Nitrobacter winogradskyi Nb-255: one gene and its partner. The protein of the gene in region 1 interacts with the protein of each later gene in a pairwise test. Links are inferred from orthologs where the notes say so. Each region holds a gene or a part of one and is shown on either strand. Other genes may lie near its edges.

The links. The genes of interacting proteins can lie anywhere in the genome.
Region 2: the proteins of cysE (region 1) and cysK interact in binary tests that used the Escherichia coli proteins (3 or more experiments, as listed by UniProt). The link is inferred for Nitrobacter winogradskyi Nb-255 from one-to-one orthologs.

The regions. Positions count from the first base shown.
Region 1 is NC_007406.1:2,370,049-2,377,649, reverse strand. Bases 2,951-5,944 are described here. They hold cysE (serine O-acetyltransferase), read left to right. Parts: upstream 2,951-4,029; coding sequence 4,030-4,860; downstream 4,861-5,944. Other genes in these bases: NWI_RS11340 (hypothetical protein), read right to left, coding at 5,189-5,905; NWI_RS11345 (DUF3126 family protein), read left to right, coding at 4,960-5,178; NWI_RS11355 (hypothetical protein), read right to left, coding at 2,951-3,770. Also shown: NWI_RS17035 (zinc-finger domain-containing protein), read right to left, coding at 1-123; NWI_RS11360 (alpha/beta fold hydrolase), read left to right, coding at 1,696-2,448; more of NWI_RS11355, read right to left, coding at 2,406-2,950; NWI_RS11335 (DUF6949 family protein), read left to right, coding at 6,108-6,437; NWI_RS11330 (gamma carbonic anhydrase family protein), read left to right, coding at 6,493-7,023; NWI_RS11325 (FKBP-type peptidyl-prolyl cis-trans isomerase), read left to right, coding at 7,123-7,587.
Region 2 is NC_007406.1:1,962,074-1,969,645, forward strand. Bases 2,780-5,744 are described here. They hold cysK (cysteine synthase A), read right to left. Parts: upstream 4,769-5,744; coding sequence 3,791-4,768; downstream 2,780-3,790. Other genes in these bases: NWI_RS16965 (hypothetical protein), read left to right, coding at 2,780-2,958; NWI_RS09360 (hypothetical protein), read left to right, coding at 2,976-3,473; NWI_RS18245 (hypothetical protein), read left to right, coding at 5,002-5,217; tgt (tRNA guanosine(34) transglycosylase Tgt), read right to left, coding at 5,245-5,744. Also shown: NWI_RS09340 (glycosyltransferase), read left to right, coding at 1-80; NWI_RS09350 (twin transmembrane helix small protein), read left to right, coding at 644-844; NWI_RS09355 (PcfJ domain-containing protein), read right to left, coding at 1,056-2,201; more of NWI_RS16965, read left to right, coding at 2,608-2,779; more of tgt, read right to left, coding at 5,745-6,378; tRNA preQ1(34) S-adenosylmethionine ribosyltransferase-isomerase QueA, read right to left, coding at 6,375-7,457.

The sequences.
Region 1 (7,601 bases):
GAGAAAGACGTGCGGATGATCGAACGGAGGATTGGCTCCGACACACATGAACTCCCGCGAGCCGATTTCAATGACGGCGACGCCGGAATCGTTATGGAAGTGGGGAACAACGTGATCGGACATGCTTTCAACCTCAGGTCGTCGCCAGACATCGATACACCGATGACGACGACATCGCGCGGTACCATACTTGTCGGCGCTTCGAATTCCTATAGCGTTTTCAAGTGAAGCGTATCCTCGGGCTTGACCCGAGCATGGTCGGGTTCGGGTAAAGAAAACGCGTCAGATCAAAAAGCCAGAGCAATTTTCCTGACTGACTCGGAAGCGAAGTTCTAGATTATTGTTTTCACCGGGCTTTTCGCGAACCGGTTTCTCGTTCACCTAGAAAATCTGCCGTTTCGTTAGCCATGCAGTTCGACACAATCCTTTCGTTCAAGGGAACCCCTTTTTTGGTGGGACAAGCTGTGCTTGAAAAACGGCATACCACCTTGGGCGTGCAACGAAGGCGCGCCGCGATCGGGATTTTCAATGAGCGAGCGGCGAACGGGCAGCGCGATGACGGCGGCGGCAATCTGCGCGGCGGCGTTCGCCGTGCTGGCGCCACGCGCCACGGATGCCGGAGCCGTTCTGGTTGCCCAGGATGACCCCGTCCGGCTCGCAGATCTTCAGCTTGAATCCGTTCTTCGAAACGATCCTGCGCTGATCGGGCGCAACATCGAGGCGGCGCTGGCGTCGCAGGATCCGGACCTTGCGGGTAGTTTCGTCGATCTTGCGGAAGCCAGGGGGATATCGATCCCCGGCGATTTGACTCAACGCGTCACCGAGGCCGCCGAGGAAGAGAATTCCACCAAGGGCGTCGCAAAGAGATTCTTTTCCGGGCTGGTCACGGGCAATGCCGTCGATGGAGCCAGTCTTTCGGGCACGCTCGCCGGCGATCTTTGCGTATTCGGTGATGTCCGGGACATCGTGCGGGAGGGAAGCCATCTGGCGAAGGGCGAGGATACCGATCGGCTGTTGCTGGGGCTTGCTGTCGCGGGCGTCGCCGTGACCGGCGCCACCTTCGCGACCGTTGGCAGCGCGGCGCCGGCCCGGGTCGGGCTTACCCTGGTCAAGGATGCCCGCAAGGCCGGGCGGCTCGGTGAGGGCCTGAGCCGGTGGGCAGGTCGTTCGGCGCGCGAGATGGTGGATATGCGGCAACTGCAAAAGGCCTTTGCGGCGGGGTCGCTGGCGCAACCGCGCGGACGGCGGTCGCCATCAAGGCCGCGGTTCGCGCAGAGAAAGCCGGCGGACTGGTGCGGCTCGCCAAGGATGTCGGCCGCATCAGCGAGAAGACTGGGACGCGCGGTGCGTTCGACGTTCTGCGGATCGCTCAGGGGCCGAAAGATGTGGCGCGCGCCGCCCGCCTTGCAAAAGCCAAAGGCGGACAGACCCGCGCGATCATCAAGATCCTGGGACGAGGGGCGCTGCTGCTCACCGCCGGTGCATTCAATCTTACGATGTGGGTGTTCAGCGCCGCGCTGGCGCTGTTCGGTTTCCTGTCATCGATCAGGGCCGCGACCGAGCGCCTGACGCTCTCATCGCTGCAACGTTCAAGGGCCAGGCGTCAGCGCCGACTTTCCGCGGTGTCGTCGCCGGCGTAATCGTCCAACCGATCGTTGCTGGCCATCCCGTCTCCACCCAATCACGGAAGCGCTGATGCCGAGCTTTCATCACGGCGAAGTTGAAGTCTCCTACCTCGACGAGGGCGAGGGCGATCCCGTCGTTCTCGTGCACGGCTTTGCGTCGAGCAAGAATGTGAACTGGGTGTATCCGACCTGGGTGTCGGAATTGCGCAAGAACGGATTCCGGGTCATCGCTCTCGACAATCGCGGCCATGGCGATTCCACCAAGCTCTACGATCCGGAAGACTATCACATCGGCACGATGGCGAGCGACGTCACAGCGCTGATGGATCATCTTGGCGTCGCGCGCGCCGATGTCATGGGGTATTCGCTTGGGGCCAGGATCATGGGAATCCTGGCCCATACAAGGCCCGAGCGGGTACGCTCCGGAATCTTCGGCGGGCTTGGCGTCGGCCTGATCGAGGGCGGCGGTCCCGGCGAAAGCGTGGCGAGGGCGCTGGAGGCAGCCTCGCTCGACGACGTTGCCGATCCCTTCGGCCGCACGTTCCGCGCATTCGCCGATCAAACCCGTTCAGACCGTCGTGCGCTGGCGGCCTGCCTGCGCGGATCACGGCGGCTGATGACGGAAGCGGAAGCCGCGAGCATCAGCGTGCCGACGCTGATCGCGGTCGGCAGCAAAGACGAAATCGCAGGCTCCGCGCAGGCGTTGGCGAAGATCATTCCCGGCGCGGAAGTGCTGGATATTCCGAACCGCGACCACATGCGGGCGGTGGGCGACAAGGTCTATAAGGACGGCGTGCTGAAGTTTTTGTCACGCCGGCCGTAAGGCGGATCATGGCGGTGGGCGAGAAATCGCGCCGCGGCGATCAGCACGACGAAGGTCGCGACCCAGACCATTCGCGCGCCGTAGCGGTCGTGGGGGCCTGATAAAACGCCGCAGATGAAGGCATTGCCGAGCAGCGCGACGGTGACCGTGACGGCTAGAAGATCGACGTCGTCAAGCCGCCGGCGCCACAGCGCGGCGAGGGCGATCGCGGCAAGCAACAGCATCGAGGCGAGTGCGACCGGGACGTGGATCCAGTTGATGGCCGTGAATTTCATATTCCAGTGCTGCTGCCGCGCGTCGCGCATGGTCTTCACTTGTTCCGGCAGATAGCGCTCGATGATGCCGTAGGTGTGCGGTATCCATCCGGTGTTGCCTTCGCCGGTGTCGACGCTCACCAGTTGCTCTGCCGTTGCTTCGACCGCGGCTTCGGCCTGCCAGAGCGGGTAGGCCACCAGCGCGTGCGTGGCGATGAACTCCATCTCCCCGTTCATGCCCTCGAAGCGGCCGAGCTTGTCGAATATGCTGTCGTTACCCCAAAGGAAGTCATCCGCCGTTGCCGGCAGTTGATCGCGATAGGGGCACAGCTTCAGCTTGATTTTGTCGCAGTGGTCGTTGAGATAGCGCGCCACGATACCGTCCTGCATCATCCGCCCGAACGATACGGCCGCGCCGCCGGGCGTCCAGGTAAGCTGACCCGTCAACGTGAAGTTGGCGGCCAGCAGCATGGCCGCGCCGGTCACGATGGTGAGGGAACCCTGGATCAGGCCTCCGGTCTGAAGCCTGGGGCCGAGCAACGGCTTGACGATCCATCCCGCGCAGCACAGGCCCAACAGAACACCGAACGTCGCCGTGTGGCTGGCCGCTGCGAAGGACGTAAACAGAAACAGCGAGATCCTCTCGGCGATCGAGAGCTTGCCGTTATGCGCAACGAGGATATAGAGCGTGAGCACCGCCAGCCCCGCGAAAATGTCGGTCAGCAGCATGCTGGCGAGCCAGGGTAGCGCCGTGGCGGCGATCAGGATCAGGGCGATCGTGAGAAGCCGCAATGGCTGCGCCATGTTGAGCACGCGCAGCGTCAAATGCAGGATCCACAGCGTCAGCAGCGCCTGGCATGCCAGGTTGATCCAGAAGTAGGAGCCCTGGCCCAAATGAAGATAGATGCCATACGCGTTCGAGCGGCTGATCTCGAGATGGCTCTCGTACCATCGCGCCAGATAGCCGCCGGTATCATGTTGAAGCAGCGGATAGCCGTTCCAGATCGCGGGGGCGAGCAGAAGAATGGGAATGATGACAGCCGCGATCCAGGCCCAAGGTGCTTCCATGGAGCGCCTGTATAGGACTCGGGTGGAAATGCGTGTTCCTCCGGTTGCGCGGCCCGCCGTTACGCCTATCCCGCCGTTACGCCTATTGAGTGTCCGGCGTAAATGCATAATTTGCTTGAGGTAAATCGATCCGCTCGGGAGATCCCCTGATCAAGGGTCCGGATCTTAAGCAGGCCGAATGAATATTCGCTGAACGGCAAGGACAACCACCTCGCGCCATGTTAAACTGCGAGGCAGAATTCAAGGTTTCGAGACGACCATGGCGATCCAGCACGTCAATCCGCAGAACCCCAAATTCGCTGCGCTCGATCCGATCTGGGATCGCGTCCGCAGCGAGGCCGAAGACATCGTTCGCCGCGAGCCTGAGCTGGCGGCCTTCATCTATTCGGCCGTTCTTCACCATGATCGGCTCGAGGCTGCGGTGGTGCATCGGGTCGCGGAGCGGCTCGACCATTCGGCCCTGTCAGGCGACCTGATCCGCCAGACCTTCGATGAGGCGCTTCGCGACGATCCCGACATCGGCAACGCGTTTCGCGCCGACCTGGTGGCGGTGTATGACCGGGACCCGGCAACGGCGCGGTTCATCGATCCGCTGCTCTATTTCAAGGGGTTCCAGGCCATTCAGACCCACCGCCTTGCGTACTGGCTCTTCCAGAAAGGCCGCAAGGATTTTGCCTATTACCTGCAAAGCCGTTCCTCGTCGGTGTTTCAGGTGGACATCAATCCGGCAGCCAGGATCGGCCGCGGCATTTTTCTCGATCATGCCACCGGGTTTGTGGTTGGCGAAACCGCCGTTATTGAAGATGACGTGTCGATCCTGCATGGCGTGACGCTCGGCGGCACCGGCAAGGAGAACGAGGACCGCCATCCGAAGATCCGTCACGGCGTCATGATCGGCGCGGGCGCGAAAATCCTGGGCAATATCGAGGTCGGACATTGCGCGCGCATCGCGGCCGGATCGGTCGTCGTGAAACCCGTGCCGCACAATGTCACCGTCGCCGGCGTTCCAGCCAGGACGATCGGTCCGGCCGGCTGCTCGGAGCCCTCGCGCACGATGAATCAGATGCTGAACGCGACACTCGAAACATGAGCTTGCCGAGGTTCTCCGGAGCATGAACCCGAAAAGTGGTTTCCACTTTTCGGGATCATGCTCTAGAAGCTCTGCGAACCCTTACATCTGGAGATTGTCGTGAACGTTCAGGAAGTCAGGAAACTCGACGCCTACCTCAAGCGCGTGTTCGGCAACGCCAAGATTCGGGTGGTGCCGCGTCCGAAGAAGGACGACTCGGCCGAGGTCTATATCGGCGAGGAGTTCATTGGCGTGCTGTTCGTCGATGACGAGGATGACGACCGCTCGTTTCAGTTTCAGATGGCCATCCTCGAGGAAGATCTGGCCGACGTTGGTTAACGATCTTGGGTTAACGATCTTGCCCCGGGCGCACTTGCTGCGCGAGCCGTTCCATCGCGCCGGCAACGTCGCGCCACCTGGTCAGCCATTGTCTCGGAAAACGGAACGTCAGGTCGGCATCGCCGATCCGGCGTTCGCTCAGGCACATGCCGGGCGTCATGGCCTCGCGCGTGCATCGCGTCACCAGCGCGGGTGACTGCGCGATAAACAGGTCCTCGCCGGCATATGGCGTTCCGTCGCGGAATGCGTGCATCGATAATCCGTCCTCGGCCTGCGCGCGGGCCGCATCCAGATAGCGCGGGTAGATTGTCCGCACGAGGGTGTCCGGCGCCAGAGAATCGTGATGGGCGGCAATCGACAGGAAGATGCGGTCCAACGCCCGCGGTTCATCTTCGGCGCTTTCGGCGGTGACACGTCTTGGCGCGTCGGGCGTGGCGAGCGAAGGATAGAGGAAACTCAGATCGATCCGCTCCTGCGGTCCGGAATGCCTCTGAACTTTCACGCGGAAGGCGCGCTCCGGCACATTGAACACGGTTTGCCCAATGCTGACCGGCAACCGTTTGTTGTCGTCAGGTGCTTTGGGAGTCCAGGTCGGCCACAACAGATAGGCGACCGCGGTGATCGAAGGCATCGCGATCACGGCGGCGGCGAGAAGCGGGGTCAGGTGATGGGCGCGAGATTTACGTGATCCGCGCGACCGACGCGGAGCGGACAGCAGCAAGGCCATGGGATGGACATTTCCGAGAGGACGAATCAGCCCGCGACTATGCCACGCAATGTGAAGTTTTCATGCGAGAGAGCGGAAGCACTCGCAGTTGCCACGCAACTCGCGGCGTGCGGCGCGTTAACCTTTTCTTAAGGATGAGGTGGCGGGTCAGGCGGCATTTTGCGAAGGGGGGGCGTCGTCGTCGTGAACGGATGCCCCTTTGATGTCGCCGAATGCGTTGAACTCCTTCTTCTCCCTGTGCATCGGGTTCGCCATCGCGGGCGCGCTTGCCAGCGGTTATCAGGCGTTGGTCAAACGGCCGGCCGGCTTCGGATTGCTGCAGCAGGGTGTCGTCGCCCGGGCGTTTGCCGCGGTGCCGTTCCTGGTCTTCGCGGCGCCCTTCATCATCATGCGCAATACACTTCGCGGACGACGCATTGAGCGCCGCCGTTTCGAGTTCGTCATGATGGCGACGGTTGTCGCGGGGTTCTGGAGCCTGATGTCCGGCACCTGCGTGGTTCTGACGCTGAAGGCGGTCGGACTGCTCGCCTGAGCGACGCCGTGGCATTGTCGCCTCTGGAGTGTTTTCGCTATAGCAGGAGACCGTCATGGCGACTTACGAACTCGATGGGCAGGGGCCGGATCTCCCTGAAAGCGGACGCTATTTCATCGCCGAAACCGCCGCGGTGATTGGCAGGGTCCGTCTGCGCGAGAATGCGAGCGTGTGGTTCGGCGCGGTGCTGCGCGGGGATCATGAGTGGATCGAGGTGGGAGCGGGTTCCAACGTTCAGGACGGCTGCACCTGCCACACTGACGAAGGGTTTCCTCTGACCATCGGCAGCGATTGTACCATTGGCCATAACGTTATTCTGCATGGCTGCACGATCGAGGATGGCGCGCTGATCGGCATGGGTTCGATCGTGATGAACGGTGCGCGGGTTGGTCGCGGCTGTATCGTCGGCGCCGGCGCGCTCATCACCGAAGGCAAGCAGTTCGCGGAGTATTCCCTCATCGTCGGCGCGCCGGCGCGCGTGATCCGCACGCTTGAGCCTTCCGAGATCGAGACGACGGGAGGCGGCGCGAAGGCCTACGCCGCGAACGGCCAGCGTTTCCAAAAAGGCCTGAAGCGAACAGGCTGACCCGGTGGAACCTCAACGCTGGGGGTCGCAAAAAGCCGTGGTCGTGGCGTATCTCTTGGGTTAGATGTGGACACCGGTAACAGGCTGGAGAACGTAGCGATGCGGATGCTTCGACATGCGGGCGTTTTGGCGTTTGTTCTCGCGATTGCGTCCGGCGGCGTTATTCTGATCGAGGCCTCGGCTACAGCAGCGGCCCAAACCGCGGAGAAAACCATGACGACAGCATCGGGTTTGCAGATCACGGACACCAAGGTCGGGGATGGTCCGTTGCCCCAGCCGGGCCAGATCTGCATCATGCATTACACCGGCTGGCTCTACGAGAACGGACAGAAGGGCAAGAAATTCGACAGTTCGGTGGATCGCAACGAACCCTTCGAGTTTCCGATCGGCAAGCGTCGCGTGATCGCAGGTTGGGACGAAGGCGTCGCGACGATGAAGGTCGGCGGCAAGCGTACGCTGATCATTCCGCCGGAACTGGGTTACGGCGCGCGCGGCGCCGGCGGCGTCATTCCGCCCAATGCGACGTTGATTTTTGACGTCGAGTTGCTTGGTCTGAAAGGTTGAGATGCTGGCAGCCG
Region 2 (7,572 bases), 410 kb from region 1 along the record:
TGATCGGGCTGCGGCCCGCTCCGATGGCAACAGGCACGTCGTCTCCCGTCGGCTCCGAGATTCAGCGCGAAACAACCTGATCCGGCCACCAACGCCGTTCCCAGACTGCTGGAGAGCTTTGTCGCCAAGTCTGTTTCAACTGCGTTGAATCAGACTCCAGCCTTAACTTTTGATCGAGTATGATCTTGTCCAAAAACCGGTCTCCACTTTGCGCTGGCGCGGCCCTTCGGGTCGGGATCATGCTCTAAGGCTCGGATTCGGATGAGTAAATTGTGATATACGTTGTCCTGTGCCGACACCGGCGCTATTGACCGGCACGGACTGGCCCCCTACACAGCGCGGCATGTGAGCGCGTAGCTCAGTTGGTAGAGCACGTGACTTTTAATCATGGGGTCGAGGGTTCGAGTCCCTCCGCGCTCACCACCAGAACATGGGTTTCCCGGATTTCGTCGGAACGCCCGACGCCAAAAAAGCGAGAGCCCGATCGCATCGGCGGCCTGTTTTCCAGCAGTTGGGCGACGCAAGCAGGCGGCACGCTAGGGCCTTTCTCGTCGAGAAGAAGCCACCCTTCCGCTGGAACCCCTCCCCTCCCGCGCAGTTAGCCAGACTGATCAAACCAGCAGCACGAGACTGAGACATCGGAATGACAGAATTCCTGCGTCAGGTTTTGGTGCCGATCGCGGTGGCATCGGTCGCGGCGGTGCTGATACTTGGCCTCGTCAACATGATACGCGGCGGCAATCCCTGGCGCTCGCAATACCTGATGCAAACGCGGGTTGTGTTGCAGTTCGTCGCGATCGTTATGGTCATGATGGCCGTTTGGTCGATGATGGGCCGGCAATAGATCGTTCACGCCCTCGGGAACCATATGCCTCTCGGCGCATTGCCCGTGCCGGACGGCCCTTGGCCGGGTACCGTCCGACTTCACTCGATCTGGCCCGCCTCCCCTCGGATGGCGGGCCCTTTGTGATTTATCAGGATGTGATTTATCCCGGATTCAGGCCCGTTCAATAAACACGCCATCGGAACGAACAACCCCGATCGGCACTAACCGCTCAACTGGCGGCTGCGGTATCCTCGTTCAGGCCCAAGATAAACGCCTGTATCACTTTCTCAACGTCCGGCGAGACGTCGGCATTGCACGGCCCCTTGGTCTGGATAAGCTTGTAAGGCGAACGCTTGCGGGCGGGCAGCTGAAGAAACTCACCCGACGCAAGCAGGAATCCTGACTTGCTGATCTCGAAGGTCGCGACGCGCTGGCTGTCCTTGCGCACCGAAAAAATCCGGCTGAACCCGCGTATGACATTTCCCGCGTAGCTCGCCACGCAATGATGCATGTCCGCGCCCTCGGCATGAAGCGCCGCGCCTGACTGAAGCGCTACAATTTCGTACCCATCGATGATCCTCCTGCGCGGGAGATCTCCATAATCGATGACATCGTTCCATCCGATCTTGTGGGTCAGAAGGTACGCCTTCTCGCTGCTGGCCCGTGCGAGTTCATCGTGCCACTCGATCGCCGCCCGGTACGCGCGCTCATAACTCCAGCGCCGATTGAACCCGTCGATATGAAAGGCCGCATAATCCGCAACGGCCGAAGCCTGATCCAGAAGGCCACCCGCCGCGCTCGCCCCGTGTTCGCCCATCGCGCGCACCGCCCATTCAAAGAGGGCCTTGGCGCTCTGCTGACGGCGGCACATCGTCTCGGACCACTCACCGAGCGCGCGCAACCAGTTGTGCTGCTTGCGGATCGCGGTGGGGATCGCCTGCGCCAGTGGCGAGGGCGGGATATCGCACAGGTTCTGAATGATCTGATATTCGGTCGGACCGGCGCGAAACGCCTGCCCCTTGAGCGCGCGTAACGGGCGGATAAGTCCATAGGACTTCAGAAGATCGCGCAATTTCGGGCGATCCTGGATGGCCGCGTGCCAGTCCTGCTGGACAAATTCCCGTTCGCTCGGACGGAAACATTCCATGCCCTGCGCCGCCGCGACGACAAGGACCGGAGCCTGCCTCAGATAGTCGATCGCGAACGGCTCGACCACGACCATGCTCACAGCGGCGATCGCAAGCGGCTTTACCGCGTACATACTCTCGGCTTCACGCGCGCAAGCCTGAACCCACGGCTCATCCCGCAGCAGACCCGTTGCCGCGAATTCGGGAGCCAGCCACTGCAGCAGGCCTCTCTGTGCATCATCCTTCATGCGAGGACCTTGAGCATCGCAACCAGAAGCCCCTGACCTTCCACTCGGCCTGCTGACCGGTCAAATATATTCTCTCCTTCAAAGCAACACCGTGGCCGCCGGTTGAGACAAGCCGGTATTTTTATAGATCAGTTTTTCCTCGCCGGATCTGGTTATTGATCAGGAGCCCCGAAATCGGATAAACTTGGAAAGGATAACACCGCAAACGTGGCGAGTTCCCGGAAGATTGTGGGATTTAGCTTGTAGTATGTTGAATTATTTAGTGATTTGCTAATATCGACCGAGTCGTTATCGGTGCGCAGAGTGATCCGGTGGAAGCCTATCGGCCTCCGGCCGGTCTTATCGCTAATTTCGGACACAATCTCCCGGAATAACGCGGCAAGCAAGAAAATCGAGGAACTTGTTCATGCACCGCGCTAACACTTATGCTATTCTTTTTTCAGGTGTTCTGAGTGCGGGCTTGGCTTCACCGGCGCTTGCCGGGAACACCTATGACGGGCTTTGGAATGTTAGGATCGTCACCAAGACGGGCAATTGCGACCCGGTGGCGCAGTATCCTCTGACGGTTATCAACGGCAAGGTAACAGCCGGAAATTCTGACATTACCGGCAGCGTCGGAAGCCAAGGCTACGTGAAGGTATCAATCCGTGGAGCTTACGCCAATGGGCAGCTCAACGGCAACGTCGGATCGGGTAAATGGAACGGAGCGTCCGGAGGAATTCCTTGTAGTGGCCGGTGGGAAGCTTCGCGTCAGTGAATAATGGGATGATACAAATGGGATTCGGGGGGATCATGTCTCGAGGATTGTCCGCCGCGTGCGCGTTAGGCGCCGTGGTGATGCTGTCGATGTCGACCAGCCTGGCGGGGGCTGGCCCGTTTGAAGGTTTGGCGGGGATCTGGACCGGACGTGGCACGATACAGCTCGAGGACGGATCGACCGAAAAGATTCGATGCAAAGCCACTTATGCGGTCAGCGGCGATGCTCAGGGCCTCAATCAGACCCTGCTCTGCGCCAGCGACAGCTACAAGTTCGAGCTCAAAAGCAACGTGCTCGCTCGCAACGGCGTTCTGTCTGGAGACTGGCGCGAGACCAGCCGCAATGTTGGCGGCACCCTCGAAGGCCGTGCCGGTAATGGCCAGTTCAACGTCGACGTCAGCGCTCCCGCATTTACCGCGAAGCTCAAACTGAAGACGAACGGCAACCGGCAGGACGTGGTCATCAGTTCCGACGGGCAGTTCAAGGGCGCCAGTATTTCTCTGTCGCGTTCCTGATCTCAGTCGCCATCTCAGCCCATAGCCTCGCTTCTGATCCAGAAGCGGGGCTATATTTGTTGTGCTGGAGCTTTTCGGCTTCTGATAGAATCAGAAGCGGGCTCCCTGAATTTTCTTCCCGCGAAACAGTGTCCATCCTCGGGTCTGGCCCGAGGACATGCTTCACTCGAAAACGCCCTAACTGGTTCCTCATGTGAACCGCACTCCATCCACGGGTCACGCCGGGGAATAGAATCTCGTTCACAAAGAACAACGCGTCAGATTAAGAAGATAAGATAGCATCCTTCACCGTCGCATGAAGTGGCGAAAGACTCTGGTCAGATTCCCTCGAACAGAGCCGTCGAAAGATATCGTTCCGAAAACGAGGGGACGACGGCGAGAATTGTTTTTCCTTCGCTTCCGGGCCTCCGGCCGATGGCAAGCGCCGCCGCAATAGCCGCGCCGGATGAAATTCCGCCTGGAATGCCTTCGCTGCGCGCCAGGGCACGGGCGGTTTCCAGCGCTGTGGCGCTATCGACCTTCACAATCTCGTCGATGGCGGAACGGTCCAGGATCTCGGGCACGAAACCCGCGCCGATCCCCTGAATCCTGTGCGGCGAATGCCGGCCGCCCGACAAGACCGCGCTCTCTTCGGGTTCGACGGCAACAATGCGCAGCGACGGCTTGCGGGGTTTCAGCGCCTGACCGATCCCCGTGATGGTGCCGCCGGTGCCGACGCCAGCCACGACCCAGTCAATATTCCCGCCGGTATCGTTCCAGATCTCTTCGGCCGTAGTGCGCCGGTGGACTTCCGGATTGGCGAGGTTCTTGAACTGTTGCGGCATCACAGCATGGGGAGTAGTGCGCACCAGTTCCTCGGCCATGGCGATCGACCCCTTCATGCCTTCGGCCGCCGGCGTCAGAACGATCTCCGCTCCCAGAAAAGCCAGCATCTTGCAGCGTTCCGTCGAAACCGATTCCGGCATCACCAGCTTCAGGCGGTAACCGCGCGAAGCCGCGACAAAGGCCAGCGCAATGCCGGTGTTTCCCGAAGTCGGTTCAATCAAAACAGTGTCTGCATTGATCTTGCCGGCTTCCTCCATCGCCTGGATCATCGCCGCGCCGATACGATCCTTCACGCTGGTGGCCGGATTAAAGTATTCCAGTTTGGCCAGAATGGTCGCACTCACGCCGTGCTGCTGCGGCAACCTGCGCAGGCGAACGATGGGAGTGTTTCCGACCGTATCGACAATGCTGTCGAACACACGACCCCGGCCGGCATGGTGCAGTGCATCGTTATTCGGCTTGGTATCCATGTCAGCGTCCTTCAGTCATGGGTTGAATGCTTATCCTCGGAACACAGCCAGCGTGTCGGCCAGGCGCGGCGGCAAAAACTCATCGCGCCAAAAAAACAGATCAGGAAACCGCGCCGATAACCGAGCTTCGAACTGGAATTCGTAAAAGAAACGCATTTGTGTTGCGACATCGTCAAACGATGCGTGTACCGTACCTGAAAATCCAGTCTGATTAATCTCAAAAGGAGGTCACGATGCCAGCGATTGCTGAAGTCCGGTCGACCGCCCTGCTCCATTCCTCGTCTCATGGAAACGATCTTCCAGCGTGCCCGGTTTGCGCCGACTCGATGATTGCGGCGGAGGCATCCGCATACTTGCCGGACAATGTCATCGGACACTTGTGGAGTTGCGACACGTGCGGGTACGGCTTCGTCACCAAGCATGTCGTCCAACGGATCGCCTGCAACTGACATAATCTTTTTCTGCGCCGTCAGGCATCAGCGCGAGGCGATGTCGCCGCGCGCCCAGCCTTCGCGTGTCCGCTCCCTGAACTCCTGAAAGACTCCCCCGGCGATCGCCGAGCGCATCGCCTGCATGAGGCTTTGATAATAAGCGATGTTGATGCCTGAGAGCAGCATCGCGCCGAGTGTTTCGCCCGAGCGAACCAGATGGTGCAGATAGGCGCGGGAATAATCGCGCGCCGCTGGCCATGAACTCTCTTCATCGAGCGGACGCGGATCGTCGGCGTGACGCGCGTTGCGCAGGTTGATCTGACCGAAACGGGTGAAGGCCATGCCGTGGCGTCCGTTTCGTGTCGGCATGACGCAGTCGAACATATCGATGCCGCGCGCGACCGCTTCCAGCAGGTCGTGCGGCGTTCCCACGCCCATCAGATACCGCGGCCTTTCCATCGGCAACCACGGCGCGGCTTCTTCGATCATCGCGAGCATGGTGGCCTGAGGTTCGCCGACCGCGAGACCGCCGATGGCGTAGCCGTGGAAACCGATCCCGGTCAGCCCGCACGCGCTCGTGCGCCGCAGTTCCGGGATGTCCCCACCCTGAACGATGCCGAACAGCATGTTGGCGGCGGGGGCACCCTCGAAGGCGCGCCTGCTGCGCTCGGCCCAGCGCAGCGAGAGCTGCATGGCGCGCTCGATGTCTCCACGTTCCGCCGGCAAACGCACGCATTCGTCGAGTTGCATCGCGATGTCGGAGCCGAGCAGACGCTGCACCTCGATCGCGCGTTCCGGCGTGAGCTCGATCGCGGTGCCGTCGATATGGGATCGAAACGTCACGCCCTGCTCTTTCACCTTACGCAACTGCGCCAGCGACATCACCTGGAAGCCGCCGGAATCGGTCAGCATGGGTCCACCCCACCTGGTGAATTTTTGCAGGCCGCCGAGTTCGTGGATCCGCTCGGCGCCGGGCCTCAGCATCAGGTGATAGGTGTTGCCGAGCACGATGTCGGCTCCGGCATCGCGCACGTCCTGCCATTGCAGGCCCTTCATCGCGCCCTGCGTGCCGACCGGCATGAACGCCGGCGTTCGCACCGTTCCGTGAGCCGTGGTGAGAAGCCCGGTGCGAGCGTCGCCGTCGCGCCCGAGAAGCTCGAAATGGTTGGCGAGACTCATGCGCCCGCCCGTTCCGGAAACAGCAGACAGGCGTCCCCATAGGAATAGAACCGGTAACCCGCCGAGATAGCATGAGCATAGGCCTGTTTCATGGTTTCAAGACCGCTGAAGGCGGAGACCAGCATGAACAGCGTCGATCGCGGCAGATGAAAATTCGTCATCAGGATATCGACCGCGCGGAAGCGATGGCCGGGCGTGATGAATATCGCGGTCTCCCCGGTAAACGGCTTGATCCGTCCGTCATCGTCGGCCGCGCTTTCCAAAAGCCGAAGCGATGTCGTACCAACCGCGACGATCCGGCCACCGCGCGATCGCGCCGCGTTCAACGCGTCGGCGGTCTCCGTAGATATCGCGCCCCATTCCGAATGCATCCGGTGACCGGCGGTGTCATCGACCTTTACCGGAAGAAACGTACCCGCCCCGACATGCAGGGTGATCCGATGAAGGCCCACGCCACGACCACGCAGCGCCGTTTCGATCTCCGGCGTGAAATGCAGACCCGCGGTCGGCGCCGCGACCGCGCCCTCATGAGTCGCGAACATGGTCTGATAATCTGAGGCATCGCGATCGTCGGGCGCGCGCTTTGACGCAATGTAGGGCGGCAGCGGCGTTGAGCCCAGCTCGGCAATGGCCTGATCCAGCATCGGCCCGTGAAACGAGAAGGCGAACGTCACTTCGCCCTCCTCGCCCTTGCTTTCGACCCGCGCGTCGAGATGTCCCAGGAAGCACACCCGTCCCTCGTTGCCTAAACGAACGATGTCTCCCGCCATGAGCTTCCTGGCGGGCCTGACCAATGCGCTCCAGCGAGAACCGTCGAGGCGCTTGATCAGCGTCGCGTCTATCCTCGGTTCCGCCTCGCGCCCGATTCGGCGGCCATGCAACTGAGCGGCGATGACCCGCGTATCATTTACGACGAGCTGGTCACCTGGCCGCAGCCATTCCGGAAGATCGCTCACTTGCTGGTCGCGCACGCCGGATCCGGGCTGCACCACGAGCATCCGCGCGGAATCGCGCGGGCTCGCCGGACGCAGCGCAATGCTCCCGGCCGGCAGTTCGAAATCGAAGAGATCGGTTCGCATGGAATGATCAAGCTATGGCGTTTTCACTGGCCCCGCCGGCTCGAAACGTCAATGGCCGGAACACATCCGGCCATTGCGCGTCGGTCTGAAGAATCGGAACAGCGCCTTGTAGCGT